Regions from separate parts of the Streptomyces sp. NPDC014801 genome, predicted to be linked through region 1. Evidence: riboswitches for the same ligand, from Rfam matches in the RefSeq annotation. Region 1 holds a riboswitch; each other region holds the start of a gene.
What was found. Region 1 has a riboswitch for cyclic di-AMP ahead of ACF1AL_RS18110 (NlpC/P60 family protein). Riboswitches for the same ligand answer to the same signal wherever they lie in the genome.
Positions count from the first base shown of each region.

Region 2: another riboswitch for cyclic di-AMP. It lies ahead of ACF1AL_RS08595 (LysM peptidoglycan-binding domain-containing M23 family metallopeptidase); the one in region 1 lies ahead of ACF1AL_RS18110 (NlpC/P60 family protein).
Region 3: another riboswitch for cyclic di-AMP. It lies ahead of ACF1AL_RS18960 (transglycosylase SLT domain-containing protein); the one in region 1 lies ahead of ACF1AL_RS18110 (NlpC/P60 family protein).

Region 1 is NZ_JBIBXG010000007.1:130,991-141,379, forward strand. Features, by position in the region: gene pcrA (DNA helicase PcrA) at 1-1,781, opposite strand, end outside; cyclic di-AMP (ydaO/yuaA leader) riboswitch at 1,989-2,153, shown strand; gene ACF1AL_RS18110 (NlpC/P60 family protein) at 2,161-3,321, shown strand; gene ACF1AL_RS18115 (tellurite resistance/C4-dicarboxylate transporter family protein) at 3,388-4,392, shown strand; gene ACF1AL_RS18120 (hypothetical protein) at 4,370-4,723, opposite strand; gene ACF1AL_RS18125 (NlpC/P60 family protein) at 5,313-6,392, shown strand; gene ACF1AL_RS18130 (response regulator transcription factor) at 6,505-7,221, opposite strand; gene ACF1AL_RS18135 (PspC domain-containing protein) at 7,218-8,510, opposite strand; gene ACF1AL_RS18140 (PspC domain-containing protein) at 8,658-10,022, shown strand; gene ACF1AL_RS18145 (hypothetical protein) at 10,009-10,209, shown strand; gene ACF1AL_RS18150 (DoxX family protein) at 10,223-10,389, opposite strand, start outside.
Region 2 is NZ_JBIBXG010000003.1:426,753-437,141, forward strand. Features, by position in the region: gene hpnH (adenosyl-hopene transferase HpnH) at 1-208, shown strand, start outside; gene ispG (flavodoxin-dependent (E)-4-hydroxy-3-methylbut-2-enyl-diphosphate synthase) at 213-1,376, shown strand; gene dxs (1-deoxy-D-xylulose-5-phosphate synthase) at 1,408-3,309, shown strand; gene ACF1AL_RS08575 (aspartate aminotransferase family protein) at 3,306-4,691, shown strand; gene ACF1AL_RS08580 (helix-turn-helix domain-containing protein) at 4,762-5,382, shown strand; gene ACF1AL_RS08585 (DUF6126 family protein) at 5,379-5,498, shown strand; gene ACF1AL_RS08590 (tyrosine-protein phosphatase) at 5,595-6,392, opposite strand; cyclic di-AMP (ydaO/yuaA leader) riboswitch at 6,851-7,012, shown strand; gene ACF1AL_RS08595 (LysM peptidoglycan-binding domain-containing M23 family metallopeptidase) at 7,018-7,920, shown strand; gene ACF1AL_RS08600 (SGNH/GDSL hydrolase family protein) at 8,168-8,953, shown strand; gene ACF1AL_RS08605 (TetR/AcrR family transcriptional regulator) at 9,145-9,747, opposite strand; gene ACF1AL_RS08610 (DUF779 domain-containing protein) at 9,827-10,231, opposite strand; gene adh (aldehyde dehydrogenase) at 10,231-10,389, opposite strand, start outside.
Region 3 is NZ_JBIBXG010000007.1:303,451-313,839, reverse strand. Features, by position in the region: gene fahA (fumarylacetoacetase) at 77-1,291, opposite strand; gene ACF1AL_RS18980 (ATP-grasp domain-containing protein) at 1,535-2,791, shown strand; gene ACF1AL_RS18975 (FAD-dependent oxidoreductase) at 2,852-4,054, shown strand; gene ACF1AL_RS18970 (hypothetical protein) at 4,070-4,747, opposite strand; gene ACF1AL_RS18965 (HAD family hydrolase) at 4,869-5,675, shown strand; gene ACF1AL_RS18960 (transglycosylase SLT domain-containing protein) at 5,720-6,214, opposite strand; cyclic di-AMP (ydaO/yuaA leader) riboswitch at 6,220-6,403, opposite strand; gene ACF1AL_RS18955 (polyprenyl synthetase family protein) at 6,982-7,992, shown strand; gene ACF1AL_RS18950 (outer membrane lipoprotein carrier protein LolA) at 8,416-9,726, shown strand; gene ACF1AL_RS18945 (ABC transporter ATP-binding protein) at 9,770-10,389, shown strand, end outside.

The DNA of each region.
Region 1 (10,389 bases):
GCGAGTTCCTGGAGGTTCTCGATGCGGGTCTCGTCCTGCGGGTCGGTGGAGGACTGCAACTCGGCGAGGTAGCCGGTGCGTTCCAGGACGGCCTCCAGCACGGTGGCCGGTCCGGCGCCGGACTCGACGATGGTGCGCAGGTCCTCCATCAGCGTGTTGAACCGCTTGACGGCGTTGGTGGAGCGGGCGGCCATGCCGTACGCCTCGTCGACCCGCTTGAGCGCCTGCGGGAAGCTGATCTTCTCGCGCTGGGCGAGGGCGTCGATCATCGCCTCGGCACGCTCGCCGATGCCGCGCTTGGGCACGTTGAGGATGCGCCGCAGCGGGACGGAGTCCTCCGGGTTGGCGAGGACCCGCAGGTAGGCCAGGACGTCCCGGACTTCCTTGCGCTCGTAGAAGCGGACGCCGCCGACGACCTTGTAGGGCAGGCCGACGCGGATGAAGACCTCTTCGAAGACACGGGACTGGGCGTTGGTGCGGTAGAAGACGGCGACGTCGCCGGCCTTCGCCTCGCCCGCGTCGACCAGGCGGTCTATCTCGTCGGCGACGAACTGGGCCTCGTCGTGCTCGGTGTCGGCGACGTAGCCGGTGATGCGGGCGCCCTGGCCGGCGTTGGTCCACAGGTTCTTCGGGCGGCGGGACTCGTTGCGCTCGATGACCGCGTTGGCGGCGGACAGGATGGTCTGCGTGGAGCGGTAGTTCTGCTCCAGCAGGATCGTCGTCGCGTCCGGGTAGTCCTCCTCGAACTGGAGGATGTTGCGGATCGTCGCGCCGCGGAAGGCGTAGATCGACTGGTCGGCGTCGCCCACCACGCACAGCTCGGCGGGCGGTACGTCGAGGTCGCTGGGCGGGGTGTCCTCGTCGTACTCCCCCGTGCCCACCAGCTCGCGCACCAGGGCGTACTGGGCGTGGTTGGTGTCCTGGTACTCGTCGACCAGGACGTGCCGGAAGCGGCGGCGGTAGTGCTCGGCGACGTCCGGGAAGGCGCGCAGCAGGTTGACCGTCGTCATGATCAGGTCGTCGAAGTCGAGGGCGTTCGCCTCGCGCAGCCGCGACTGGTACAGGGCGTAGGCCTGGGCGAGGGTCTTCTCGAAACCGTCGGTGGCCTGGGCGGCGAAGTCCTCCTCGTCGATCAACTCGTTCTTCAGGTTGCTGATCTTGGCGCTGAAGGACTTCGGCGGGAAGCGCTTGGGGTCGAGGTCCAGGTCGCGGCAGACCAGGGCCATCAGGCGCTTGGAGTCGGCGGCGTCGTAGATCGAGAAGGAGGAGGTGAAGCCGAGCTTCTTGGACTCGCGGCGCAGGATGCGCACGCACGCGCTGTGGAAGGTCATCACCCACATCGCGTTCGCGCGCGGGCCGACGAGCTGCTCCACGCGCTCCTTCATCTCGCCCGCGGCCTTGTTGGTGAAGGTGATCGCGAGGATCTGGCCCGGGTGGACGTCCCGCTCGGCGAGCAGGTAGGCGATGCGGTGGGTGAGCACGCGGGTCTTGCCGGAGCCGGCGCCGGCGACGATGAGCAGCGGGGAGCCGGAGTGCACGACGGCGGCGCGCTGGTTGTCGTTCAGCCCGTCCAGCAGCGCGGCGGAGTCGAGCGCGGGGCGCGCGGCGCCGTCGCGGTAGTAGGCGTCCCGGTCCGGCGGCACGTCGAACTTCCCGCCGAACAGATCGTCCGGAATCGGCTCCGGAGTGTGATCGTCCTCGGGCGGCGGCGGGGGTTCCTCCAGGTGGGCCCGCGGGGCCTGGAGGTCCGCCAGGAAGCTGTCGTCAAAGAGGCTGCTCATCGCTCTCCGAGTCTAGGGCGCCCCACTGACAACCCGTGGCCCGTCCGGGGAACATCACACGTCACCCAGTATCACCACCCGGTGACACTACGCGATGGTCACGAAAACGTATCGGGCATATCACGCACCAACCTTCACAGCAGGCACACGAGTTGGCTACCGTGCCGCCCAGGCCGTACGACCTCCACCGGCGAACGTCGCCGGGCCGCGCGGCCTCCGCCGAGTCCGGTGCGCCCGCACAGCCACCGGAGCCGGGGACCCACCCGAGACCTGGGGTGAATCGGCCCTCTCCCCCCGGAGAGCCGTAGGGCACACCTTCCACACAGCCCGAACCCGACAGCTAACCCGGTAGGCGGCCCGTTGGAAGGAGTCGCCTCCCTTGGCGTCGCACCGCAAGTCGCGTCCCGCCGCAGCCCTCGCCGGGATACGCACCCCCGCCCTGGCCACGGCCGCCCTCACCTCCGTCGCCCTGCTCTCGCAGACCGCCGACGCCGTCCCCGCGGACCACAAGCCCAGCCTGGAGGAGGTCGAGAAGAAGGTCGACGACCTCTACCGGCAGGCGGAGACCGCGACCGACAAGTACAACGCCGCCAAGGAGCGGACGGCGAAGCAGCGCACCCGGGTCGACTCCCTGATGGACGACGTGGCCCGGCGCACCCAGAAGCTCAACGACGCGCGCGAGGAGCTGGGCTCCTTCGCCGCCGCCCAGTACCGCACCGGCGGTGCCGCCCTCCCCGACACGGCGACCTTCCTGCTCGCCGACTCCCCGCAGCAGTACTTCGACCGGAGCCACCTCATGGACCGGCTGACCAGCCGGCAGAAGGAGGCGGTCGACGACTACGTCACCGAGCAGGCGCAGACGATGCGGCAGCGCCGCGAGGCCACCGACGGCCTGCGCGCGCTCACCGAGTCGCAGAACGACCTGCGCACCGCCAAGGCCACCGTGCAGAAGAAGCTCGCCGACGCGCGCGAGCTGCTGGCGCAGCTGACGGCGCAGGAGAAGGCGCGGCTCGCGGCGATCGAGCGGCAGAGGCAGGAGGAGGCCGCCCGCAAGGCGGCGGAACTGGCGCGGCAGCAGGCGGCCCAGCAGGAGCAGGCCCAGCAGCAGGGCGGCGGCTCGTCGACCGGCGGCACGGGCACGGGCGCAGCTACCGGCACCGGCACCGGAAGCACGGGCACCAGCACCCAGGCCGACAAGGCCCTCGCCTTCGCCCGCGCGCAGATCGGCAAGCCGTACGTGTGGGGCGCGACCGGCCCCGACTCCTACGACTGCTCCGGGCTCACCCAGGCCGCCTGGAAGGCCGCCGGCGTGGACCTGCCGCGCACCACCTACGACCAGGTGAACGCCGGCACGACGGTCCCGCTGTCCCAGGCCCGCCCCGGCGACCTGGTCTTCTTCTACGGCGATGTCAGCCACGTCGGCGTCTACATCGGCGGCGGCATGATGATCCACGCCCCGAAGCCCGGCGCATACGTGCGCGAGGAGTCCATCTACTACGACGGCGAGTCGGCCATCCACAGCGTCGTACGCCCGGCCTGACGGTTTGCGGCCACCGGCGCGCGTGCCCCGGGCCCGGCGCGCGGCAGGGTTCATAGCATCGACGGCATGTCCCTTTCCTCGCGCCGGCACGCCGCGTCCGGCACCCCCTCCTCGCTGCGCGCGTGGTGGGCGCAGCGCACCCCGGCGTCCGGGGCGGCCGTCATGGCGACCGGGATCGTGTCGGTCGGGCTGGGCCTGACCGGGTACGAGCTGCTGTCCCGGATCTGGCTGGCGGCGGCCTCGGTGTTCTGGCTGGGCCTGGCCGCGGAGTTCCTGACGCGGCTGCTGAGGGACCGGACGCGGTGGGCGACCGAGGCGGCCACGCCGGGTGCGCTGACGTCGGTGGCCGCGACGACGGTGCTGGGCACGCGGTTCGCGATGCTGGGCTGGGTCACCCTGGCCGAGGCGCTGCTGGCCCTGGCGGCCGTGCTGTGGCCGGTGCTGATCGTCACGGTCGTACGGAACTGGGGCCAGCGGATGCCGGGCGCGGTGTTCCTCGGCTGCGTGGCGACGCAGGGGCTGTCCGTGCTCGCCGCCGTCCTCGCGGGGACGCTGGCGACGGCGTGGCTCGCGCACGCCGCGCTGGTGCTGTTCGGGCTGGGCCTGGTGCTCTACGGCATCGCCGTGCCCCGCTTCGACCCGCGGCAGGTGGTGGAGGGGCCCGGCGACCAGTGGATCGCGGGCGGCGCGCTGGCGATCTCCGCGCTGGCCGGGGCGAAACTGCTCGCCGCCGACAGCGCGCGGCTGTACCTGTGGAACGACGACGACCGCGGCGTGCTGCGGTTCGCGACCGTCGCGCTGCTGATCCTGGACCTGCTCTGGTACGTCGTTCTCGTGGTCGCCGAGGTGGTGCGGCCCCGCCTCGGCTACGACACGCGCCGCTGGGCGACGGTGTTCCCGCTCGGCATGACGGCGGCGGCGACGCTGTCCGTCGCCGCCGCGGTCGATACCGGGTGGCTGCGGCACCCCGGTGAGGCGCTGCTGTGGATCGCGGTGGCCGCGTGGCTGGGCGTGGCCGCCGGGGCCCTCACCACTGCCGGTGAGGCGCTCAGGTCCAGAGCACCGCGATGAAGATGTTCGCCACGGTGAGCAGGCCGACCAGGCCGAACAGGCGCTTGTCCACCGTCTCCTCGTCGCGCTTGACGTAGACCAGGCCCAGGATCACGATCAGCAGCGCGAGCTTCACACCGATCTTGATGTTGTTGACGGTGTGGTCGTCGGCCTGGTTGAGGCCGACCAGGACGACGCCGGTGACCAGCATCGTCAGCGCGCCGTGCAGCATCGCCGGGACGAACCGGGCGGCGCCGCGGCCCATCGCCTTCATCTGGGTGAGGAAGCCGCCCAGGAGCGAGGCGATGCCGATGATGTGCAGGCCGACGAAGAGATGGATGAGTACGTCCATGGGGCCGGAGCCTAGCCAGGGGTGATCCGTGGCCTTCCGGCGCCCCGGGCGCGGGGGCGCGGCGGCCGGGCCGTAGCATGCGGGCGCGTGCGCCGTGCGCTCCGCGCGTCCGCTCCGGCGCTCCGCGCGTGCGCTGTGGCCTCTGCGGTGCCGGCAGTCACGACCGGCCGGCGGTCACGCCCGGCTCGGCAGTCCGTCGCCTTCGCCGTAGCAGTCCGGAGCTTCTGCCTCTGTAGCAGTCCGGTGCCTCTGCCTCCGTAGCAGTCCGGTGTCTCTGCCGTCCGGTGGATCGGCGCATCGGTCGGTGCACTGCGTGAAGTCGGCATCTCCGGAACGGGATCACGGTCACATACGGTCACCTCCTGCACCGCTCGCGTCACTTCCGTACAGGCCGTCACCTTCCCGTCACGAAGCGGTTTAGCGTCCTTCCCCAGGTGACCGGCTCCCCACCGCCGTCCGGGCCAGGGGCGGCCGCCGGCCACCACCGCCGAAGAGCCCGGCGGCGCCCGTTCCCCTGACGGGTCGCCGCCGGGCGCGCACCCCGCTCGGCCGGCGGTCCCCGGCGTGGACGAAAGGACGTGCAGTCCCCGTGGCAGCACACCGCAAGCCCAGACAGCGCTCGCTCGGCGGCCGGACGGCCCGTACGGCGTTCACCGTCGCCCTCGCGGGCGCGGCGACGGCGACGGCCTTCGACGGCACCGGCAGCGCCGCGCCGGACCCGACGCCGGACCAGGTCAAGGCGCGGGTCGACCGGCTGTACCAGGAGGCCGAGGTGGCCACCGAGAAGTACAACGGCGCCCAGGAGCAGGCGGGGGCGGCCCGGCGCCGGCTGAAGGACCTCCAGGACGAGACGGCCCGCAGGCAGCAGGACCTCAACGCGGCGCGGGACGCGCTGGGTTCGGTCGCCGGCGCGCAGTACCGCGGCGGCGGGCTGGACCCGGCGCTGCAGCTGATGTTCTCCGACAGCCCGGAGCAGTACCTCGACCGCGCCGCCCTCGCCGAGCGCGCCGGCGACCGGCAGGCCGTTGCCGTCGCCCGGGTGCGCGGGCAGCTGCGGGAGATCGAGCGGCTGCGCGGCGCCGCGCGCGTGGAGCTCGCGTCGCTGCGGTCCCGGCAGGCGGAGCTGAAGCGGCAGAAGCAGACCGTCACCGGCAAGCTGGACGAGGCGCGCTGGCTGCTGGCCCGGCTGACGGCCGAGGAGCGGCGGCGGATCGGGGCAGGCACCGTGTCCGGCGGCGCGGAGCGGGCGTCCCGGGCGGCGGGCGGCGGGGCGCGCGAGGGGCTGGCCGCGCCGGGGAGCGTGACGGCGCAGGCGCCCGATTCACGGGCGGCGGCCGCCGTGGCGTACGCCTACAGCAAGCTCGGCAGCCCGTACGTGTGGGGCGCGACCGGTCCGAACGCCTTCGACTGCTCGGGGCTGGTGCAGGCCGCATACCGCTCCGCGGGGGTTTCGCTGCCTCGTACGACGTACGCGCAGATCGGTGCGGGGCGGCGGGTGTCCCGCTCTGAACTGCGCCCGGGGGACCTGGTGTTCTTCTACTCCGGCATCAGCCACGTCGGGCTGTACGTGGGCAACGGCCAGATGATCCACGCGCCGAACCCGTCGGCACCGGTCCGCCTGGCGCCCATCGACCAGATGCCGTTCGCGGGCGCGACACGGGTGGTGTGAGCGGGGCGCCCTTGTCGTCCGCGGGTCTCGTTGTGGCTGGTCGCGCAGTTCCCCGCGCCCCTGGGGCGTTGCCGTCACCCCCGATCCCCCGCCCCCGTGCACAGGACCGCCGTCACACCAGCCGGCGTGCCGTGGCCCAGCGGGTCAGCTCGTGGCGGTTGGAGAGTTGCAGCTTGCGCAGGACCGCCGAGACGTGGGACTCGACCGTCTTCACCGAGATGAACAGCTGCTTGGCGATCTCCTTGTACGCGTAACCGCGCGCGATGAGCCGCAGCACCTCACGCTCCCGCTGGGTGAGCCGGTCCAGGTCCTCGTCGACCGGCGGCGCGTCCGTGGAGGCGAAGGCGTCCAGCACGAACCCGGCCAGCCGCGGCGAGAACACCGCGTCGCCCTCCTGGACCCGGAAGATCGAGTCGACGAGGTCCGTCCCGGTGATCGTCTTGGTGACATAGCCCCGCGCGCCCCCGCGGATCACGCCGATCACGTCCTCCGCCGCGTCCGACACGGACAGTGCGAGGAAACGGACCGGCCGCTCGGCGTCCGCCATCAACGCGGCGCAGCGGCGCAGCACTTCGACCCCGCCGCCGCCCGGCAGGTGCACGTCGAGCAGGACGACCTCGGGCCGGGTCGCGGTGATGACCGTGACCGCCTGGTCGACGTCCGCGGCCTCCCCGACGACCTCGACGCCCGTCTCCTCGGTCCGGCCGATCTCGGCCTGGACGCCCGTGCGGAACATGCGGTGGTCGTCGACGAGGACGACGCGCACCCGGCGCTCCCCCGCGCCGCCGCCGGACTCCGCCGTACCGTTCGCCTCGGTCGGGTCGCTCATGACGTCTTCTCCGCCCTCTCCATCTCCAGCTCGACCTCCGTGCCGCCGCCCGGCACCGCGCGCAGCCGCGCCGTGCCCCCGTTGCGCTCCATCCGGCCGATGATCGACTCTCTCACGCCCATGCGGTCGGCGGGTATCGCGTCGAGGTCGAAGCCGGGGCCGCGGTCGCGGACGGACACGAACACCGTCCGGCCCTCGACTTCGGCGAAGACCTGCACCGGGCCGCCCTCGCCACCGTACTTGGCGGCGTTCACCATCGCTTCCCGCGCGGCCTGCATCTGCGCGGCGATCCGCTCGTCGAGCGGGCAGTCGCCGACGACGACCACCTCGATCGCGACGCCGTGCTTGTCCTCGACCTCGGCGGCGTTGCGCTTGACCGCGTCGGCGAGCGTGGCCGGCTCGTCGGCCTCGTCCTTGCCGGTGCCCTCCGGCTTGTACAGCCAGGTGCGCAGGTCGCGTTCCTGGGCGCGGGCCAGGCGGCGCACCTCGCCGGGGTTGTCGGCGTTGCGCTGGATCAGCGTCAGGGTGTGCAGCACCGAGTCGTGGACGTGCGCGGCGACCTCGGCGCGTTCCTGGGCGCGGATGCGCATCAGGCGCTCCTCGGACAGGTCCTGCGTCATGCGCACCAGGTACGGCCCGGCCAGCAGCGTGATCCCGACGAGGACCGCCAGCGCCGCCTGGAGGACCGAACCGAGGTGCGCGGCGGAGCCCTGGAGGACGAAGATGCCGGACACGCCGGCCGTCACCAGCAGCACGCCGGCCACCGCCCGCAGCAGCGTCAGCGTGCGCTTGCGGCGGCCCACCTCCACCCAGCGGGCCCGGCGGGCGTTGTCGGCCTGCCGCCACACCAGGGCGACACCGGCGGCCACGAGCACCGCCGGCAGCAGGTACGCCTTGGCGCCGTTGCCGATGTTGACGCTGCCGACGAAGATCAGGGCCACCACGACCATGAGCAGCAGGGCGACGATCTGGCCCTTGTCCGGTCTGCGGGTGACGAGCCGGCGCCGCCCGTCGGGCGAGACCTCGGTGCTCACCAGGGACGGCGGCTTCTGCTGGTCGACGCCGCCGATGCCGAGCGGCACGAAGAACCAGAACGCCGCGTAGAGCAGCGCGCCCAGGCCGTCGGCCATGAACAGGCCCACGAAGACCAGGCGGACCCAGATCACGGGCAGCCCGAGATGCCCGGCGAGCCCCCGCGCCACGCCACCCAGCCAGCGTCCGTCGCTGCTGCGGTAGAGCTTGCGCGGCGGCCGCGGTTCGTCGAGGGGCGCTGCTGCGGTCTCCGGCATGTCACCGATGGTCACACGGCGGACGGGCCGGAGCATCAGGGTCGGTCCCCTAGACGCCCCTGATCTTCCCTTCTCAGGGCAGATATCAGGGTCCGGCCAGGGTCGTCCCGACTGCCGCCGGGGCGCCCGGGCCGTCACCATGGACGCATGACCGATCACCAGCACGCAGCGGACGGGGTGCCCGGGCCGGGCGTCCCGTCCGGCGCGGCGGCCGGGCCCGGGGAGCCGGGCACCGGTGCGGCCGGCCGTCCGCACCCCTTCCGCCGCGACCGCCGGCACCGGACGATCGCCGGGGTGTGCGCCGGGCTGGGACGGCAGTGCGACATGGACCCGGTGATCTTCCGGATCACGCTGGCCGTGCTGGCGGCGGCGGGCGGCATCGGTCTGATCTTCTACGGCTTCGCCTGGCTGTTCGTCCCCTACGACGACGAGGACGAGAACGAGGTGCGCAAGCTCCTCACCGGGCGGGTCGACGGGCAGGCGCTCGCGGCGGTGCTGTTCGCGCTGGTCGGCTGCGGGGTGTTCCTGTCGATGCTGCGCAACGGCGGGGTGCTCACCTTCGCCGTCGTCCTGTCCCTGCTGCTGGCCGGCGCCGGCTACTGGTCGCAGCGGCGCGGTGAGCCGAGCCCCGATCCGCTGGCCGCGCAGGCGGTGGCGGACGCGCCGCCGGAGGCCCAGGCGCCGCCGGCCGCCGGGGCCACGCCCTCGTGGTGGCGTGACCCGATCGTCAAGGACGGCACGCATGTCGGCGGGACGGGATATCTGTGGGGCCCGGGCGACTCCCGTGAGCGGGAGGCCGCGACAGCCGTCGGGATCGGCCGGGGGTTCACCTCCGAGCGGGCGGCGCCGGTGCCCGCCGCGAGCCGGCCGGTGGCGCGCGGGCCGCGCTGGATCGGCGGCTGGGTGTTCCTGCTGGCGCTGGTCGCCGGCGGCCTCGGCACGGGCCTGGCCTGGCCCGACCATCCGCTCGGCACCAGCCTGCAGGTGGGGCTGGCCGGGGCGCTGACGGTGTTCGGGCTGGGGATCGCGGTGAGCGCGTTCCTCGGGCGTACGGGCGCGGGGTCGGTGTTCTGGTCGGTCGTCACGGCGGCGCTGCTCACCGCGTCGGCGGCGCTGCCGCACGACATCGGCACGCAGTGGACGCGGACGACGTGGCAGCCGGCGGCGGTGACGGACGTGCAGCCGAAGTACCACGTCGGTGCGGGCGTCGGCACGCTCGACCTGTCCCGGATCGACGTGGCGCCGGGCCGGACGGTGAGCACGGTGGCCGACGTGGGCGTGGGCCGGGTGCGGGTGATCGTGCCGCCGGGCGTGACGGTGAAGGCGGACATCGAGGTCGGCGTCGGCGACATCCGGCTGCCGGGGGACGGGACGAAGGACGTGGACGTGCAACCGGGCAGGCACCAGCAGGTGACACTCAGGCCGGCCGCCGGCGCGAAGAACGCCGGCACGCTGGACCTGGACCTCCAGGTCGGTCTCGGCCAGGCGGAGGTGTCCCGTGCTGCGTCATGAGTTCCAGCCCGGCCGGCTGGTCGCCGGCCTCGCCCTCACCGCCGTCGGCGTGCTGTACGCGGGGGACGCGGGCGGCCTGTGGCACACCCCGTGGTTCGTGGCGATCCCCCTCGTCGTGGGCGGTCTGTGCGTCGCCGCGGTGGCGGGCATGGTGGCCCACGGCGTACGGCGACGCCGTCACGGCTGACGGGCGGGCACCGCTACCGGTACCCGCCGGCCCGCCGGCGCCGGAGCAGTGCGTCGAGGGAGAACAGCGGCGTGCCGGCGATCACCAGCGGCAGCCAGGCCATCAGGTACGCCAGGTCGTTGCCGAAGTAGTAGGGGCTGGTGGCCCAGGAGACCGTCAGCCAGAGGCTCAGCGAGATCA
Region 2 (10,389 bases), on a different contig from region 1:
CTACCTGATGAGCGACGGCTACGTGCCGACGTACCGCGAGCTGATCGAGGACACCGACTGGGACAAGTACGGCCGCGGCAAGGATCCGCGCTGCGCCAACTGCATGGCGCACTGCGGCTACGAGCCCACCGCCGTCCTGGCCACCATGGGGTCGCTCAAGGAGTCCCTGCGCGCCATGCGCGAGACCGTCTCCGGGAACCGGGACTGAGGCCATGACCGCCGTTTCCCTGGGCGTCCCCGAGGTGCCGGCCCGGCCGGTCGCCGCGCGGCGTGCCTCGCGGCAGATCCACGTCGGCCCGGTGCCGGTCGGGGGTGGCGCCCCGGTGTCGGTGCAGTCCATGACGACGACCCGGACCTCCGACATCGGCGCCACGCTCCAGCAGATCGCCGAACTCACCGCGTCCGGCTGCCAGATCGTGCGGGTCGCCTGCCCCACCCAGGACGACGCCGACGCGCTGGCGACCATCGCGCGCAAGTCGCAGATCCCGGTGATCGCGGACATCCACTTCCAGCCGAAGTACGTCTTCGCCGCGATCGAGGCCGGGTGCGCGGCGGTGCGCGTCAACCCGGGCAACATCAAGAAGTTCGACGACCAGGTCAAGGAGATCGCGCGCGCCGCGAAGGACCACGGCACCCCGATCCGCATCGGCGTCAACGCGGGCTCGCTCGACCGGCGCCTGCTGCAGAAGTACGGCAAGGCCACCCCCGAGGCGCTGGTCGAGTCCGCGCTGTGGGAGGCGTCCCTCTTCGAGGAGCACGGCTTCCGCGACATCAAGATCTCCGTCAAGCACAACGACCCGGTCGTCATGATCGAGGCCTACCGCCAGCTCGCCGCCCAGTGCGACTACCCGCTGCACCTGGGCGTCACGGAGGCCGGACCGGCGTTCCAGGGCACGATCAAGTCGGCCGTGGCGTTCGGCGCGCTGCTCTCGCAGGGCATCGGCGACACCATCCGGGTGTCGCTGTCCGCGCCGCCCGCCGAGGAGGTCAAGGTCGGCATCCAGATCCTGCAGTCCCTGGGGCTGAAGGAACGCCGGCTGGAGATCGTCTCGTGTCCGTCCTGCGGCCGCGCCCAGGTCGACGTCTACAAGCTCGCCGAGGAGGTCACGGCGGGCCTGGAGGGCATGGAAGTGCCCCTGCGGGTGGCCGTCATGGGCTGCGTCGTCAACGGCCCCGGCGAGGCCCGCGAGGCGGACCTGGGCGTCGCCTCCGGCAACGGCAAGGGGCAGATCTTCGTCAAGGGCGAGGTCGTCAGGACCGTACCCGAGTCGAAGATCGTCGAGACCCTGATCGAGGAGGCGACGAGGATCGCCGAGCAACTGGAGCGGGAGGGCTCCGGACCCGCCACGGGGAAACCGGCAGTGACGGTGAGCTGACGTACGGCACGGACCGAGAGGGGGCCCGAGCGTGACGATTCTGGAGACCATCCGGCAACCACGCGACCTGAAGGCGCTGTCCGAGACGGAACTGCGGGAACTGTCCGAGGAGATACGCGAGTTCCTGGTGCAGGCGGTCACCAGGACCGGCGGCCATCTCGGGCCCAATCTGGGCGTGGTGGAACTGACCATCGCCCTGCACCGGGTCTTCGAGTCCCCGGTCGACCGCATCCTGTGGGACACCGGCCACCAGTCCTACGTCCACAAACTGCTCACCGGACGCCAGGACTTCTCCAAACTGCGCGGCAAGGGCGGCCTGTCCGGATACCCCTCACGCGAGGAGTCCGAGCACGACGTCATCGAGAACAGCCACGCCTCCACCGCGCTCGGCTGGGCCGACGGCCTCGCCAAGGCCCGCCAGGTGCAGGGGGAGAAAGGCCACGTCGTCGCGGTGATCGGCGACGGCGCGCTGACCGGCGGCATGGCCTGGGAGGCGCTGAACAACATCGCGGCGGCCAAGGACCGGCCGCTGATCATCGTCGTCAACGACAACGAGCGCTCCTACGCGCCCACCATCGGCGGCCTCGCCAACCACCTGGCGACCCTGCGCACCACCGACTCCTACGAGAAGGTCCTCGCCTGGGGCAAGGACGTCCTGCTGCGCACGCCCGTGGTGGGCGCCACCGTCTACGAGTCCCTGCACGGCGCCAAGAAGGGCTTCAAGGACGCCTTCGCGCCGCAGGGCATGTTCGAGGACCTCGGCCTGAAGTACGTCGGCCCCATCGACGGCCACGACGTGCGGGCCGTCGAGTCGGCGCTGCGGCGCGCCAAGCGGTTCCACGGCCCGGTGCTGGTGCACTGCCTCACGGAGAAGGGCCGCGGCTACGAACCCGCCCTGAACCACGAGGAGGACCACTTCCACACCGTCGGCGTCATCGACCCGCTCACCTGCGCGCCGCTCACCCCGTCCGAGGGGCCCTCGTGGACGTCGGTGTTCGGCGACGAGATCGTGCGGATCGGCGAGGAACGGGACGACGTCGTCGCCATCACCGCCGCCATGCTGCACCCGGTCGGGCTCGGCAAGTTCGCCGAGCGGTTCCCGGACCGGGTCTGGGACGTGGGCATCGCCGAACAGCACGCGGCCGTCTCCGCCGCGGGCCTGGCCACCGGCGGGCTGCACCCCGTCGTCGCCGTCTACGCCACCTTCCTCAACCGCGCCTTCGACCAGCTGCTGATGGACGTCGCGCTGCACCGCTGCGGGGTCACCTTCGTCCTCGACCGGGCCGGCGTCACCGGCGCCGACGGGCCCTCCCACAACGGCATGTGGGACATGTCCGTCCTCCAGGTCGTGCCCGGCCTCAGGATCGCCGCCCCGCGCGACGCCGACCAGCTGCGCGCCCAGCTGCGCGAGGCCGTCGCCGTGGACGACGCGCCGACCCTGGTGCGCTTCCCGAAGGAGTCCGTCGGCCCGTCGATCCCGGCGGTCGACCACGTGGGCGGCCTGGACGTGCTGCACCGCTCGCCGGGACAGCCGCAGGTGCTGCTGGTCGCCGTCGGCGTGATGGCCCCGGTGTGCCTGCAGGCCGCCGAGCTGCTGCAGGCGCGCGGCATCGGCTGCACGGTCGTCGACCCGCGCTGGGTCAAGCCGGTCGACCCCGCCCTGCCGGGCCTCGCGGCCGAACACCGGCTGGTCGCCGTCGTCGAGGACAACAGCCGCGCCGCGGGCGTCGGCAGCGCGGTCGCCCTCGCTCTCGGTGACGCCGACGTGGACGTGCCGGTGCGGCGCTTCGGCATTCCGGAGCAGTTCCTCGCCCACGCCAAGCGCGGGGAGGTGCTGGCCGACATCGGCCTCACGCCCGTCGAGGTGGCCGGCCGGATCGGCGCGAGCCTGGCCGTCAGGGACCTCGACGGCACAGTCAAGGAGAGTGAATGACCACCGAGTTCGACCTCGGCGCGCTGCTCGCCGAGCGGGGCGGGGAACGCTACGAGCTGCACGCACGACACCTCAATCCGCAGCTCCCGCGCATGCTGCACACCATCGGCTTCGACAAGGTCTACGAGCGGGCCGAGGGCGCCCACTTCTACGACGCCGACGGCAACGACTACCTGGACATGCTCGCCGGGTTCGGGGTGATGGGCCTCGGCCGCCACCACCCGGTCGTCCGCAAGGCGCTGCACGACGTCCTGGACCTCGACCTGGCCGACCTCACCCGGTTCGACTGCCAGCCGCTGCCCGGCCTGCTCGCCGAACGGCTCCTCGCGCACAGCCCGCACCTGGACCGGGTGTTCTTCGGCAACAGCGGCACCGAGGCCGTCGAGACGGCCCTGAAGTTCGCCCGGTACGCCACCGGCAGGCCGCGCGTCCTGTACTGCGACCACGCCTTCCACGGGCTGACCACGGGCTCGCTGTCGGTCAACGGCGAGTCCGGCTTCCGGGACGGCTTCGCGCCGCTGCTGCCCGACACGGCGGTCCCCCTCGGCGACCTCGACGCGCTCGCCCGGGAGCTGAAGAAAGGCGACGTCGCCGCGCTGATCGTCGAGCCGATCCAGGGCAAGGGCGTGCACGAGGCCCCGCCCGGCTATCTGCGCGCCGCGCAGGAGCTGCTGCACCGGCACAAGGCGCTGCTCATCGCCGACGAGGTGCAGACCGGCCTCGGCCGCACCGGCGACTTCTACGCCTACCAGCACGAGGACGGCGTCGAACCGGACCTGGTGTGCGTGGCCAAGGCGCTCTCCGGCGGCTATGTGCCGGTGGGCGCCACCCTGGGCAAGGAGTGGATCTTCAAGAAGGTCTACTCGTCCATGGACCGCGTCCTGGTCCACTCCGCGAGCTTCGGCTCCAACGCCCAGGCGATGGCGTGCGGCCTCGCGGTCCTGTCGGTCATGGAGCAGGAGCAGATCGTCGCCGGGGTGCGGCGGACGGGGGAGCTGCTGAAGTCCCGGCTGGCCGCGCTGACCGACACCTACGAGCTGCTCGCCGACGTGCGCGGCCGGGGCCTGATGATCGGCATCGAGTTCGGCCGGCCGCAGTCGCTGAAGCTGCGCAGCCGCTGGGCCATGCTGCAGGCGGCCCGCAAGGGACTGTTCGCGCAGATGGTCGTCGTCCCGCTGCTCCAGCGGCACCGGATCCTCACCCAGGTCTCCGGTGACCACCTGGAGGTGATCAAACTGATCCCGCCGCTGATCATCGACGAGGCGGACGTGGACCGCTTCGTCGAGGCCTTCGCCGCCGTGATGGACGACGCGCACAGCGGCGGCGGACTGGTGTGGGACTTCGGCAAGACGCTGATCAAGCAGGCGGTGGCCAACCGCTGACGCGGCCCGCGGGTTTTGCCTCTGGGGCAAGAAATTTGCCGCAGAGGCAAGACTGCGGCTCAATGGAGGCATGAACTCCTCCGAGTTTCCGGCGGAAACGGCCGGTGACCTGCCCGCCGTGGCCCCGCAGCTGCGGGCCCTGCGCCGCCGCGCCGGCCTCACCCTGGAGGCCGCCGCCCGCGCCGCCGGACTGTCCGCGGCCCATCTGTCCCGGCTGGAGACCGGGCAGCGCCAGCCCTCGCTGCCGATGCTGCTCGCGCTCGCCCGTATCTACAGTACGACCGTCTCGGAGCTGCTCGGCGAGAGCGTCGCCGAGCGGGACGCCGTGGTGCGCGGGGCGGACATGGAGCCGACGGCCGCCGGCGGCTGGACGTACCGGCAGGCCGGAGCGCCCGGCCGCGGTATGCAGGCCCTGCGGGTGCGGGTGCCCTACGGGGCGCAGGGCGACATCGTGCGCGTGCACCCCGGCGAGGAGTGGCTGTACGTCCTGGACGGCCGCCTCAGGCTCCGGCTCGGGGACACCACCCACCGGCTCGGCCCGGGGGACAGCGCGCACTTCGACTCGCTCACCCCGCACCGGATCGCCGCCGAGGACCCGGGCGGGCTGGAGCTCCTGTTCGTCCACACCCTGCTGCAGAGCCCCACGGCCACGCTGTGCCTGGGGCCCGCCCACCCCGGAGAGGCACGATGAGCAACCTCGAGGAGAAGTTCCCCCGGACCCTGTGGATCCGGCTCATCATCTACATCGCCGTCGGACACGTCCTGGCCGGCTTCATCTGGCTGCTGTTCGAGGTGGGCGCGAAGTAGCCCCCCGGGTCGCCCGAGCCGAAGGAGTCCCCCGGGTCGAAGGCCCCCCATGGTCGAAGGATCCCCGGGCGCCGGCCCCCGGCGTGGCGCCGCGGCTCAGTCGAGCAGCCGCGCCCGCAGCCGCTCCCGCGTCGCGGGGGTGAGCTTCAGTCCCTGCTCCAGGTAGGCGTCGACGCCGCCCCAGGTCTCCTCGATGGTCTCCATGGCCGCGGTGAGGTACTCGGCCCGCGCGTCGAAGAGGGGGCTGAGCAGCTCCATCACCTCGGGCGTGTACGCCGACTCCGCCGAGCCGCTGCGGCGCACCTTGTAGCGGCGGTGCTTCTCGTTGGACTTCAGGTAGTCCTCGACGATCGCGTCCCGCTCCACGCCCAGCGCGAGCAGGGTGACCGCTATCGACAACCCCGCACGGTCCTTGCCGGCGGCGCAGTGCATCAGCGCCGGGACGTTGTCCTCGGCGAGCGCGTGCAGCACCCGGGAGTGCTCGCCGGTGCGCTCCTTGATGATCGTGCGGTAGGAGGCGATCATCCGGTGCGCGCCCTTGCCGTCGGCGAGGATGCCGCGCAGCTGGTCGAGGTCGCCGTCGCGCACCATCTTCCAGAACTCGGCGCCGTCCGCCGGGTCGGACAGCGGCAGGTTGACGTTGCGCACGCCCGGCAGCTCGACGTCCGGGCCCTCCAGCTTCTGGTCGGCGGCGTTGCGGAAGTCGAAGATCGTGTGCAGTCCCAGGGAGGAGAGGTAGGCCGCGTCCTCCTGCGTGGCGTGCGCGAGGTGACCGCTGCGGAACAGCACTCCGTGCCGCACGCGCCGCCCGTCGGTGGTGGGCAGTCCGCCCACGTCGCGGAAGTTGCGCACTCCGGCCAGCTCGGGTTCGGTCGACGGCACCTGCTGCGTCACGAAGGGCTCCTCCCGCTCGGCCCCGCCGGCGCGGCTCGGTGGCCGACGGGTGCCCCTCGACGATACGACATGGATTCCCGGGGCAACCGGTTGTCCCGGCGTCCCCGGCGGCGGTGGGCGAATGGGACGGATATCCGCCCGTGCCGCATCTGGGCTTTCTGTCCGAATTGCAGCCTTCCTTCCAACTCGCCAGGTAATAAAGGCTGCTGGGAAACCGCCGCGTGAGGAGCGTCATAACCGTGACCGTCCGTCGTACGTCATGTTCACGTAATCAGGACGGATTTCCTGGGGAATTGGTGAAAACGCCGGGCACGGAATGCACATAGCGTGACGGCGGAAACGGAAAGTCGATCACAGAAAACGCCCGTCGGCGCAACCTTCTGCTTGTCCCCGTGCGTCCTGCTCGCTTACGTTCCCCACCGAATCCGGACGGACGCCGAATCCTGCCGCCGTCCGGCGCACCGCACCCACCCACCCGACGTACGGCAGGAGCGGGGGACCCACAGGTACGACGCCTGTTCCGGTTCCCGGAACGGCTTTGGGGTGAAGCCGCGCCCAGCGCGGCCGGGCATCTCCCGCCCGAACCCGACAGCTCACCTCGCAGGCGCCGGAGAGGAATTGCGCCATGCCCGCGAAGGGTAAGCACCGCCGTCCGAAGGCCCAGCGTCTCGCCCGTACTCTCGCCGTCGCCGGCACCGGTGGCGCCGCGCTCGCGCTGCCGCTCGTGAGCGCCGCCGGCGCCCACGCCGCGACGCCGCAGGCCGCCGCCCAGTCGGTGACGGACAAGGCCGTCCGGACGCTGCCGTCCACCGCCCAGAAGGCCGCGCAGTCCGGTGCGCGCGTCTACACCGTGAAGGCCGGCGACTACCTGTCCAAGATCGCCGACGAGCAGCACGTCGCCGGCGGCTGGAAGAAGCTGTACGAGGACAACCGCGAGGCCGTCGGCAGCGACCCGTCGCTCATCCACCCCGGTCTGAAGCTGTCCCTCGGCAAGAAGGCCGCCACCGCGCACAAGGCCGCCCCGACGCACAAGAGCGAGGCGCCCGCGCGGAAGTCCTCCGCCAAGCCCGCCGAGGCCGCGAAGCCCGCCGAGGCCGCCAAGCCCGCGACCGCCGCCAACGGCTTCACCCTGCCGGTCTCCGGTGCCACCATCGGCACCGCCTACCACACCGCCGGCAGCATGTGGTCCAGCGGCTACCACACCGGCGTCGACTTCGTCGTCCCGACCGGCACCCCCGTCAAGGCCGTCGGCGCGGGCACCGTCGTCTCCGCCGGCTGGGGCGGCGCCTACGGCAACCAGGTCGTCATCAAGCTGAACGACGGCTACTACGCCCAGTACGCCCACCTGTCGCAGCTGTCCGTCTCCGCCGGGCAGAGCGTGACCGCGGGCCAGCAGCTCGGCCTGTCCGGCGCGACCGGCAACGTGACCGGCCCGCACCTGCACTTCGAGATCCGCACCACGCCGGACTACGGCTCCGACGTGGACCCGGTCGCCTACCTGCGCGCGCACGGCGTGGCCGTCGGCTGACCCCGCGCCGCGTCGCGGCACCCCACCTGACACGCCGTCGAAGGCCGGGCCCCCGCCAGGGGCCCGGCCTTCGACGTGGTGCGCGGTCCCGGGCCGCCTGCCGCCCGGGTCTATTCCCTGCTTGGCCAACCCTTTAGGAGTGGCTTATCTCACCGCCCGTCAACCCCTTCCTACGGTCGCGTAGGTCACATTCGAAGGTGAATCATGGACTGCTGTGGCAGACGATTCGAAGAGTGACAGCAGAGCAGTGATCGGGTCGTACGTGGCGGTGGGGGACAGCTTCACCGAGGGCGTGGGCGACCCCGGCCCCGACGGGCAGTTCGTCGGCTGGGCCGACCGGTTCGCCGTACTCCTCGCCGACCGGCGGCCCGAAGGCGACTTCACGTACACGAACCTCGCGGTACGCGGCAAACTCCTCGACCAGATCGTGGCCGACCAGGTGCCGAGGGCCGTCGAACTCGCCCCCGATCTGGTGTCGTTCTGCGCGGGCGGCAACGACATCATCCGGCCCGGCACCGATCCCGACGAGGTCGCCGAGCGGTTCGAGAAGGCGGTCGCGCAGCTCACCGCGGTGGCCGGCACGGTCATGGTGACGACGGGCTTCGACACGCGGGGCGTGCCGCTGCTCAAGCATCTGCGCGGCAAGATCGCGACCTACAACGGGCATGTGCGGGCCGTCGCCGACCGCTACGGCTGCCCGGTGCTCGACCTGTGGTCGCTGAAGTCCGTCCAGGACCGCCGCGCCTGGGACCACGACCGGCTGCACCTGTCGCCGGAGGGCCACACGCGCGTGGCGCTGCGGGCCGGCCAGGTGCTCGGCCTGAAGGTCCCGGCCGATCCGGAGCAGCCCTGGCCGCCGCTGCCGCCGCGCGGCACGCTGGAGGTCCGGCGCGACGACGTGCACTGGGCCCGCGAGTACCTGGTGCCGTGGATCGGCCGCCGGCTGCGCGGCGAGTCCTCCGGCGACCACGTGACCGCGAAGGGCACGCTCTCCCCGGACGACATCAAGCTGCGCATCGCAGCGGTGGCCTGACCGGCCCGCCCACCCGCCGAGGACACCGGTGGCCCGCCCCGCCCGGGGCGGGGCGGGCCACCGGTGTCCTCGCTTCCCCACGTCCCGTCGCCCCGGAGCGGCCGGGACCACCCGCGAACGAACGCCGCGGCGCTCGGCGGGGCCCGCGTTCGGGGTCCGGGGTCGCCCCCGTGGTTACTTCGGTGGGGTCGTCAGGGCTTTCCGGTGAGGCCCAGTTCGTGGGTCAGGGCCTCGTCGACCCATTGCTGGGCGCGGGTGCGGGGGACCGTGCCGCCGTAGGCGGTGAGCTGGACGGCGAGCCCGTCGAGCAGGGCCGTCAGCCGCAGCGCGGTGGCGGCCGGGTCGGGGCAGGTGAACTCGCCCGCGGCCACGCCGTCCGCGACGACCTCGGCGAGCGCCGCCTTCCACTGCCGGTCCAGGTCGCGCGTGACCTCCCGCAGCGCGGGCTCGCGCAGCGCCGCCGACCAGCCCTCGATCCACAGCCGCCAGCCCTTGGCCTGCCCGGTCGGCGCGTACCAGCGCACCGCCGCGCGCAGCCGGCGCAGCGCGCTGGTGCGGCGGCCGAGCAGCTCGCGCAGCCGGGCGAGGTCGGCCTCGGCGGCGTACGCGAAGGCCGCGGCGACCAGCTTCTCCTTGGTGGAGAAGTGGTACAGCACCAGCGCGTTGCTCACCCCGAGAGCCTGGGCGACGTCGGCGATCCGCACCGCCGCCACGCCCCGCTCCTCGATCTGCTCCACGGCGGCGCGCAGGATCTCGCCCTGCCGCTCCGCCACGCTCAACCGCACTCTCGCCACGGCGATTCACCCTAGTGCAGCGCGCGGGGCCGGACACAGCCCACGTGTCCGGCCCCACGTCCCGGCGCCCGGCCCGGGATCAGCCCTGGGTCTCGGCCCCCGTCGGCAGCGGCGGCTCGGCCGCCACCCGGGCCCACTCCTCGTCGGTCAGCACCCGGGAGCGCAGCAGGAACCGGACGCCCTCGGGGGCTTCCAGGGAGAAGCCGCTGCCCCGGCCGGGGACCACGTCGACGGTGAGGTGGGTGTGCCGCCAGTAGGCGTACTGGTCGGCGCTCATCCAGAACGGGACGTCCCCGGCGACATGGCCGAGCAGGACGTCCGAGCCGCCGACCCGGAACTCGCCGCGCGGGTAGCACATGGGCGCGCTGCCGTCGCAGCAGCCGCCGGACTGGTGGAACATCACCGGTCCGTGACGGGCCGTCAGCTTGGCGAGGAGATCCTCGGCCTCCTCCGTCAGCTCCACCCGGGTCACCCGCTCGCCCATCAGAAGAACCCGAGCTTCTTCGCCGAGTAGCTCACCAGCAGGTTCTTCGTCTGCTGGTAGTGGTCGAGCATCATCTTGTGGGTCTCACGGCCGATGCCGGACTTCTTGTAGCCGCCGAACGCCGCGTGCGCCGGGTAGGCGTGGTAGCAGTTCGTCCA
Region 3 (10,389 bases), 170 kb from region 1:
GCCCCCGGAGAGAGCTGCCCTCAGGCCCTGAGGAAGAGGTGCCCACCCCAGGGCGGCCGCCCCCCGGAAGAGACCGTCAGCCGGAGACGATGCGGCCTGTCACCTCGCCGAGGCCCACCCGGGTGCCGTTCGGGCCGGGGGCCCAGGCGGAGAGGGTCACCACGTCGCCGTCCTCCAGGAAGGTGCGCTTGCCGTCGGGGAGTTCGAGGGCGTCGCGGCCGTTCCAGGTCAGCTCCAGCAGGGAGCCGCGCTGGTCGGGGGCGGGACCGCTCACCGTGCCGGAGCCGTAGAGGTCGCCGGTGCGCAGGGAGGCGCCGTTGACCGTCATGTGGGCCAGCTGCTGGGCGGCCGTCCAGTACATGGTGGAGAAGGGGGGTTCGGAGACGACGTGGCCGTTGACGGCGACGGAGATGCGCAGGTCGTAGCCGCCGGGTTCGTCGGCGGAGTCGTCCAGGTAGGGCAGCAGCGGGTGGGTGCGCTCCGGAGGTGCCACCCGGGCCTCCTCCAGCGCCTCCAGCGGGGTGATCCACGCGGAGACGGAGGTGGCGAAGGACTTGCCGAGGAAGGGCCCGAGGGGGACGTACTCCCAGGCCTGGATGTCCCGGGCGGACCAGTCGTTGAGCAGGCACAGCCCGAAGACGTGGTCGCGGAAGTCGCCGAGGGCGACCGGCCTGCCGAGGGCGGAGGGCACCCCGACGACGAAGCCGACCTCGGCCTCGATGTCGAGACGGACGGACGGGCCGAAGACGGGCACCGGATCGGCCGGGGCCTTGCGCTGGCCCGAGGGGCGCACCACGTCGGTGCCGGAGACCACGACGGTGCCGGAGCGGCCGTGGTAACCGATGGGCAGGTGCTTCCAGTTGGGGGTGAGGGAGTCTGCGGCGTCCGGGCGGAAGATCTGGCCGACGTTGCGGGCGTGGTTCTCGGACGCGTAGAAGTCGACGTAGTCCGCGACCTCGAAGGGCAGGTGCAGGGTCACCGCGGACAGGGGGTGGAAGAAGGGCTCCACGGCCTCGCGGTGGGAGGGCACCGTCACCCACGCCGTCAGCGCGCGCCGCACGTCGGACCAGGTGGTGCGGCCGGCGGCGAGCAGCGGGTTCAGCGAGGGCTGGGCGAGCAGGGACGCATACGGGGAGCCGAGCGCCATGGCCGCCGCGCCCGCGTCGAGCACGTGGTCGCCGAGCCGGACGCCGACCCGCCGTTCGGCCGGCGAACCGGCGGGCGAGAAGACGCCGTACGGAAGGTTGTGCGCACCGAAGGGGTCGCCCTCGGGGACGTCGAAGGGGGGCATGCGGTGCAGCCTCGCTTTCGTGCACGTGGGACACGGCGCGCGCGCCGTGCGGTCAGGTCGTCGCGGCACACGTTACGGCCGAGCCGCCCTCTTGGGCAGTGTCTAAAGAGTTTGCAATGTCCGTTATGGCCTTGTCGGAGGTGGCAATTCCGGCTTAGCGTCCTTTGCGGGGAACACGGACGGAGTGCATCCGTTCCGTCGGGGGGACACGTGGGGGGACCCGTGGCCAGGAGTGCCGCAAGCGTGCCGTTCCAGGCCGACCGCGAGGTGCCGGGCCTGATCGTGAAGTTCGGTGACTACCCGCTCCACCACGGCGGCGTCGGCGCGATCCGCAGCCTGGGCCGGCTGGGCGTGCCCATGTACGCCATCACCGAGGACCGGTACACGCCGGCCGCGTCCTCCCGCTATCTGCGGCGGGCGTTCGTGTGGCCGACGACGGGCACCGAGCAGCCGGGCCGCCTGGTGGAGGGGCTGCTGCGGATCGGGCGCCGGATCGGCCGGCCGGCCGTGCTGATCCCGACCGACGAGGAGGCCGCGGTGCTGATCGCCGAGCACCAGGACGACCTCGCCGGGCCGTTCCTCTTCCCGCGCGTGGCGCCGGACCTGCCACGCCGGCTGGCCAGCAAGCAGGGGCTGCACGAGCTGTGCGCCGAGCACGGCATCGCCAGCCCGGCGGCCGCGTTCCCGCGGTCGTACGAGGACATCGTGGCGTTCGCGGACACGGCCCGCTTCCCGGTGGTGGCCAAGAACCGGGAGGCGTTCCTGCGCCGGGAGCGGCCCGCCGTCCACGGCACCACGCGGATCTCCACCCGGGACGGGCTGCTCGCCCTGGCCCGGGACTGGGGCGAGCGGCCGGGGGTGATCCTGCAGGAGTACCTGCCGCGCGAGCAGGCCGAGGACTGGATCGTGCACGCCTACTTCGGTGCCGACTCCACGCCCCTGGCCCTGTTCACCGGCGTCAAGGTGCGCTCGTGGCCGCCGCACGCCGGGATGACGGCGAACGCCTACGTCGTCGACAACCCGGAACTCGCCGACCTCGCCGCACGTTTCATCAAACAGATCGGCTTCACCGGCGTCGTCGACCTCGACCTGCGCTTCGACCGGCGCGACGGACAGTACAAACTCCTCGACTTCAACCCGCGCGTGGGCGCCCAGTTCCGCCTCTTCGAGAACGAGGCATTGGTGGACGTGGTCCGCGCCCTGCACCTGGATCTGACCGGGCGCCCCGTTCCGGAGGGGGAACAGCGCGCCGGCCACCGCTACATCGTGGAGAACATCGACCTGCCCGCCCTGCTCGCCTACCGCCGCAGCGGCTACACGACGCCGCACGCGCCGGCCCGGCCGAGCGGCACGGAGCTGGCCTGGTTCGCGGGTGACGACCCGCTGCCGTTCCTCACGATGCTCGCGCGCTTCGTGCGACCCGGCGCGAAGCACCTCTATGAGCTGTGGCGGACCCACCGCCGCGGCAGCACCGGACCGGGCGGACGCCGCCGGACGTAGCACCGGCACCGTCCCGGCCGGAACACGAAGTGACGACATGACGTCCTGGGGAGGGACTTCGTGAACCAACCGGTTGCAGTCATCGGGGCAGGCCCGTTCGGCCTGTCCACCGCCGCCCATCTGCGCGCCCGCGGCATGCCCGTGCGGGTCTTCGGTGACCCGATGGTGAGCTGGCGCGACAACATGCCCGCCGGCATGCTCCTGAAGTCGACCCCCGCCGCCTCGACCATCGACAGCCCGCAGCGCGGGTACACCCTCGCCGACTACTGCGACGCGGCCGGCGTCCGGCGTCTGGTCACCGACGAGGACATCATCCCCGTCGAGACGTTCATCGCCTACGGCGAGTGGTTCCAGCAGAAACTGGTGCCCGACCTGGAGCGGGTGCGGGTGGTCTCCGTGGACCGGCGCGCCGGCGGGGGGTTCGAGCTGAAGCTGGACTCCGGGGAGCAGTTCACCGCGCAGGCCGTCGTCGTGGCGACCGGCCTGTCCGGGCTGGCGCACCTGCCCCGCGAGCTGGCCGCCGCCGCGCCCGACGGACCCGCCCCCGCATCGGCGGTGTCCCACAGTTCCCAGCACCACGACCTGAGCCGGTTCGCCGGCCGGGAGCTGATCGTCGTCGGCGCGGGACAGTCGGCGCTGGAGACGGCGGTGCTCGCCGCCGAGGCCGGGGCCCGGGTCCGGGTGGTCGCCCGCGGCCGGGGCCGGGTCGCCTTCGGCGCGCCGCCCTGGGACCAGCCCCGGCTGCGGCCCGAGTCGCCGTTCGGCCGGGCCTGGTCGCTGTGGGCGCTCAGCTACTACCCGCACCCCTACCGCCGTCTGCCCGCCGGGATACGCCACTACCTGGTCCGCCGGGTGCTCGGGCCGCTCGGCGCCTGGTGGCTGCGGGGGCGCTTCGCGGAGACCGTGCAGGTCAGCGAGGTGCAGCGGATCGTGCGGGCCGAGGCGACGGGCGAGGGGGCCACCCTCACCGTGCGCAGCCACGCCGGCCGCACCGAGCGGCTCGCCGCCGACCACGTCATCGCGGCCACCGGCTACCGGGTGGACATCGCGGCCATGGACTTCCTGGGCCACGAGCTGCGTACCGCCCTCGCGGTCAGCCGCGGCACGCCGAAGCTGGGCGCCGGATACGTGTCGTCGGTTCCCGGCCTGTACTTCACGGGCCTGCCGGCGGCCGGTTCCTACGGTCCGGTGATGCGGTTCGTGTGCGGCACGGAGTTCGCCTCGCCCCGCCTGGCCCGGCACCTGATGGCGGCCCACGGCTGACGGCCGGGGGGTGGGCTACGCCCCTTGGGCGTGCTGCCAGTCCAGGAAGCCGGTGATCAGGCCGGGCGGGTTGGCGGCCTCGGTGGCCTCCACCTCCCAGCCGGGGCAGTCCATGTCGAACACCACGATCGGCAGCGGGCGGCCGAGGATCTCCTCGATCAGGCCGCTCGCGTGCAGATGGCGGGCGAGGCCGGTGCAGGCGTCGGCGAAGTACTCCCACAGCCCCTCGCTCGTGCCGTCCTCCTCGTCGCAGCTCATGCCGTCCTCCTCGTCGCAGCTCATGCCGTCCTGCTCGTCGCCGCTCGTGCCGTCCTGCTCGTCGCGCACGGCCTTGGGCAGGGCGGGATCGCCGGTGCCGTCGTCGTACCACAGCCCGAGCTCCTTGGCCCGCTCGACGAAGAGGGCGCCGCCGGCCGGGTCCTCGGGGACGTTGCCGAGCATCTCGAAGCCGTCGAGGAGCCAGCAGGCGTAGTTCCAGCGGGCCTCGCCCGGGTCCTCGGCGCGCCGCTCCCGGGCGTACTGGGACTCGGTGTTGTAGCCGATGGCGACGTAGGGGTGCCGGTCGTCGTCCAGGCGCCAGATACGGAAGGAGAGGGCGTAGATCTCGGGGACGTCGGCGGCGGGGAAGCGGGCGAGGACGCCGGCGGCGGCCTGCCGGAGGTGCTGCTGGAAACGGTCCGGTCCGGCGGTCACGACGTGGGCCTCCCCCTGGTGAGTGAGAGGTCAGCCTGCCACAGCGGCGGGGGGCCCGAAGGGGCCGGGGAGGAGGCGCGGCCGGTGGTGAACGGGGGGCTTCCGGGGTCCGTATTCTCTGATCATGGCCGCCCTCGCATATGCCCTCATCGCCACTGACCTGGACGGAACGCTGCTGCGCGGCGACGACACGCTCTCCGACCGGTCACGGGCCGCGCTCGCGCGGGCGGTGCGGGCCGGCGCCCGGCATCTGGTGGTGACGGGCCGCCCGGCGCCCCGGGTGCGGCCGCTGCTGGAGGACCTGGGTTCCACGGGGCTCGCGGTGTGCGGGCAGGGCGCGCAGGTGTACGACGCGGGGGCGGACCGGCTGCTGTGGTCGGTGACGCTGGACCGGGAGCTGGCCGAGACGGCGCTCGGCAAGATCGAGGCCGAGGTGGGGGAGGTCTACGCCGCGGTCGACCAGGACGGGGTGGACGGGCTGACGCTGATCGAGCCCGGCTACCGGATGCCGCACCCGACGCTGCCGGCGGTGCGGGTCGGGCGGCGCGACGATCTGTGGGGCGAGCCGATCAGCAAGGTGCTGCTGCGCCATCCCGAACTGTCCGACGACGCGCTGGCGGCGACGGCCCGCGCGGTGGTCGGCTCGCTGGCGACGGTGACGATGTCGGGGCCGGGCACGGTGGAGCTGCAGCCGTGCGGGGTCACCAAGGCGACGGGGCTGGCGCTGGCGGCCGACCGTCTCGGGCTGGGCGCGGAGCGGGCGCTGGCATTCGGGGACATGCCGAACGACATCCCGATGTTCGCCTGGGCCGCCCGCGGGGTGGCCATGGCCAACGCCCATCCGGAGCTGAAGGCCGTGGCCGACGAGATCACCTTGTCGAACGAGGACGACGGCATCGCCGTCGTCCTCGAACGACTCTTCAGATGACGGAGGCGGCTCGGCCCCGTCAGGACGCGCTGAGCTCAGCCGGCTCAGTACGCGCTGAACACGTTGTCGATCGAGCCGTAGCGGGCGGCCGCGTAGTTGCAGGCCGCGGTGATGTTGGCGATCGGGTCGTACGGGTCCATGGAGGTGCCGGGCACGTGGTAGGCGAGGAAGGTCGGGTCGATGACCTGCAGCAGGCCCTTGGAGGGGGTGCCGGCGGCCGCGTTGGAGTCCCACAGGTTGATGGCGGCCGGGTTGCCGGAGGACTCGCGGATGATGTTGCGGTAGATCCCGTCGTAGGTGCCGGGGATGCCGCGCTGGGCCATGATGTCCAGCGACTGGCGGATCCAGCCGTCCAGGTTGTTCGGGTAGACCGAGTTGGCGGCGGTGATCACGGTCGCGGTGGAGGCCGGCGTGGCGGCGGAGGCGCTGGTGGCGCCGAAGAGCGGGAGCGCGAGGGCGGCGGCACCCGTGCCGGCGACGGCGAGGGTGCGGACGAGGCGGGACGTGCGGGTGCGGCGGTGCTGACCGGCAGCGGGCATGGCGAAGTTCCTCTCCGGCGCCTGCGAGGTGAGCTGTCGGGTTCGGGCTGGAGATGCCCGGCCGGCCGCGGAAGGCGGCACGGCTTCACCCCGAGCCGGTCCGGGGCGTCGTCGGGGCGACGACGTCCGGTTCGGCGACTTACCTGGGTCCCCCGCTCCTGCCGTACACGGATGAGTTGGTCCGATGGTGGGTGCCGGACGGCGGCAGGATTAGGCGTCCATCCGACAGGCCGGGAAGTTATGCGAGAGCACATGCCGGGAACAAGTACCGGATTCACCTATCGCCCTAGTTGACCTTGGTAGGGGCCGTTTGGGTGTCTTGATCCTTTGCTACTGCCAAGCCTCAACTCGCTTGGGGGAACTGGGGAAGCGAGGGTTCCGGCAGTCGGGGACCGGCGAGGGGTCCGCGTGACCCAATTCACTGGTGTCACAGGCGCAACACATTTGGAACCAAGGTGACCAAGGTGATTCGGCTGATTAATTACGGCAAAACGGGCAGTAGGGTCGTGTTCCGGCGCGATCGGCCGGGCGGCTCGCACAGGGTGGGGGAGTGGTCTCCCGGGTGTGAGCATGGTGGATAACGGTACTTTTCGGCTGATCAGATGTGGTCGATCAACATATCGGGCGTGATCCGATACCGCCTGGCCTGTAACCGTGGGCGCTATCGGTGATCGAAACGTGACCGGATACGCTGACTTGAGTGATGGCAGCGACCTATCGACAAACCGCGTAATCGCCAACCGGCACCAGCAGACAGGAGACCCCTCGTGACCGTCGTCGGGCCGTTCGGGCTGAGCGTGCGGGACCAGGCTCTCGAAGCCGATGTCCAGGCCGGATTGGCGGCTGTCGAGGAAGGGTTGCTCGAGGCCACCAAGAGCGAGGTTCCCTTCATCACGGAGGCCGCGCAGCACCTGGTGCGGGCGGGCGGGAAGCGGTTCCGGCCGCTGCTCGTGATGCTCGCGGCGCAGTTCGGTGATCCGTACGCGCCGGGTGTCGTGCCGTCCGCCGTCGTGGTGGAGCTGACCCACCTCGCGACGCTGTACCACGACGACGTCATGGACGAGGCGGCCGTGCGCCGCGGCGTGCCCAGCGCGAACACCCGGTGGGGCAACTCCGTCGCCGTCCTGACCGGCGACTTCCTCTTCGCCCGGGCCTCGCAGATCCTCGCCGACCTCGGACCGGAGGCGGTCCGGGTCCAGGCTCTCGCGTTCGAGCGGCTGGTCACCGGCCAGATCCTGGAGACCGCGGGCCCGCAGGACGGCCGGGACCCGGTCGACCACTACCTCGAGGTGCTCGGCGGCAAGACGGGGTCGCTGGTCGCGGTCTCGTGCCGGTTCGGCGCGATGATGTCCGGCGCCGACGAGACGGTCGTGGACGTGCTCACCCAGTACGGGGAGCGGCTCGGCGTCGCCTTCCAGCTCGCCGACGACGTACTCGACATCGCCTCCGACTCGCACGAGTCCGGCAAGACGCCGGGCACGGACCTGCGCGAGGGCATCCCGACGCTGCCGGTGCTGCGGCTGCGGGAGCGGGCCGAGCGGCTGGGGCTGCCGGAGGACCGCGCCCTGTGCGAGCTGCTCGACTCCGACCTCAGCGACGACGCGCGGCACGCGGAGGCGCTCGCCGCGCTGCGCGCGCACCCCGCGCTGGAGCAGGCGCGCCGCGACACCGTCCGCTACGCCGAGGAGGCGCGGGCCGCGCTGGCCCCGCTGCGGGAGTGCGACGCCAAGGTGGCCCTGATGGAGCTGTGCGACGCGGTGGTCCACCGGGCGGGCTGACCCGGCCGCCGGCGGATCGCCCCTCGGGCGCCGCACGTGCGTCCCGGCCCTTCCGGTCCGGGACGACTCCGCCACGGAGCCCCGCCATGAACCCCGGCCGGCCCAGGGGGTGTCTCTGGCTGCCGTGCCCTTCGCCCCGCCGTCCCCTTCGCCCCGCCGTACCCCCGCCGCATCCCCCGTGTCCCCCACATCCCCTACGGGTAAGGGGAGCTGACCCCTCGCCATGTCATACCCCAGCAGTACATGGAGTTGACTCCGTGGGGTGACGACCGGCGGCGGCCGATTTGGTCTGATGGGAAGCACGAAAGACACCACTCCTCACCGATTCGGGTGAGAATGGCGGCTTGGGGTGGGGCCCGCCGGGAGCGCACGCCGCGGGTCACGGGACGGACAGCCGCCGCCGACGACGGAGGTAGCGCACAGATGGCACCGTTTGGAACCGAGGACAGGGCGACGGCCGCGGGCGAGCCGGCCGGTCCGCCGCACGGGGGGCGTCGCAAGGTCGCGCGGTACGCCGTGCCCGCGACGGTCGTGGGCGTGGCCGCCGCGACGATCGGGATCGTTCCCGCGCTCGCCAGCTCCGGGGACCCGGACCTGCCGGCGATCAGCGCCCAGCAGCTCATCGAGAAGATCGCGGCGTCGGACGTCCAGCAGTTCTCCGGCACCGTCCGCGTCAACACCGACCTGGGCCTGCCCGACCTCGGCGGGCTCGCCGGCGGTCTGGGCGGCGGCGCGGCCGGGGGCGGCGGTGACGGGTCGTCCGCCGACCCGTCCGCCAAGGTGACCGAACTCGCCACCGGCTCGCACACGTTGCGGGTGGCCGCCGACGGCCCGGACCGGCAGAAGGTCTCCGTGCTGGAGGACGCCGCCGAGTACAGCCTCATTCACCACGGCAAGGACGTCTGGGGCTACGACAGCAAGTCCAACGAGGTCTTCCACACCACCGCGGACGACGCGGGCCGAAGCGCACCGGACAAGGACAAGCAGGGCAAGGACAAGCAGGGCAAGGACGGGCACGGCAAGGGCGAGCGGGGCGCGGAGAACTTCACCGGTACGCCCAAGGACTTCGCCGAGCAGGCCCTCAAGGCCGCCGGCCCCACGACCTCGGTCACCGTGGACGGCACCGCGCAGGTGGCCGGCCGCGACGCCTACAAGCTGGTGATCAAGCCCAAGCAGTCCGGTACCACGGTCGGGGCCATCAGCATCGCCGTGGACGCCAGGACCGGCGTGCCGCTGAAGTTCACCCTGACCCCGAAGAGCGGCGGCGCCGCCGTGGTCGACGTCGGCTTCACGCAGGTGAGCTTCGCCAAGCCGGCGGCCTCCACCTTCGACTTCACCCCGCCCAAGGGCGCCAAGGTGACCGAGGGCGGGGACCGTGCGCACCAGGGCAAGGGGGACGGGCCGCTGAAGGGCGGGCTCCCGGAGCACCTCCTGCCCACGCCGGGCGGTGAGCCGGGCAAGGGACCCGACGGGCTGAAGGTCATCGGCGAGGGCTGGAGCGCGATCGCCGCCTTCGACACCGGCGCCAAGGGCGGCGTGCCGTCCGGCAGCGAGGCCGGCGGTGACCTGGGCGGCTTCCTGGACTCCCTGGGCGACAAGGTTTCCGGCAAGTTCGGCAAGGGCACGGTGTTCTCCACCCGTCTGGTCAACGCCCTGATCACCGACGACGGCAAGGTCTACGTCGGCGCGGTCACCAAGGACGCCCTCGTCGAGGCGGCCGACGCGGGGAAGTGAGCGGGCGGGACACCACCCGCCCGGGGAACGATCGGGGGAGCCGATGGACGACGCGCCCGCCGCACGGGGTGAGCAGGTGCCGGAGGACGAGTACGTCATCCACACCCGCGCCCTCACCAAGCGCTACCGCGGCGGGCAGCTCGCCGTCGACGCCCTGGACCTGAGCGTCCCGGCGGGCAGCGTCTTCGGCTTCCTCGGCCCGAACGGCTCGGGCAAGACCACCACCATCCGCATGCTGATGGGCCTCATCGAGCCGACCTCCGGCACCGCGCGGGTGCTCGGGCAGTTCATGCCCCGGGCGGCCCGCTCGGTGCTGCCGCGGGTCGGCGCGCTGATCGAGGGACCCGCGCTGTACGGCTTCCTCTCCGGCCGCGACAACCTGCTGCGCTACGACGCCGCCGACCCGACGGCCGATCCGCGCACCCGGCGCACCCGCGTCGCCGCGGCGCTGGACCGGGTGGGGCTGACGGCGGCCGCCGGCAAGAAGGCGAAGGCGTACTCGCTGGGGATGAAGCAGCGGCTGGGGCTGGCCGCGGCGCTGCTCCAGCCCCGCCGGCTGCTCGTCCTGGACGAGCCGACCAACGGGCTCGACCCGCAGGGCATGCGGGAGATCCGCGCCCTCGTCCGTGAGCTCGCCTCCGACGGCACGACCGTCTTCCTCTC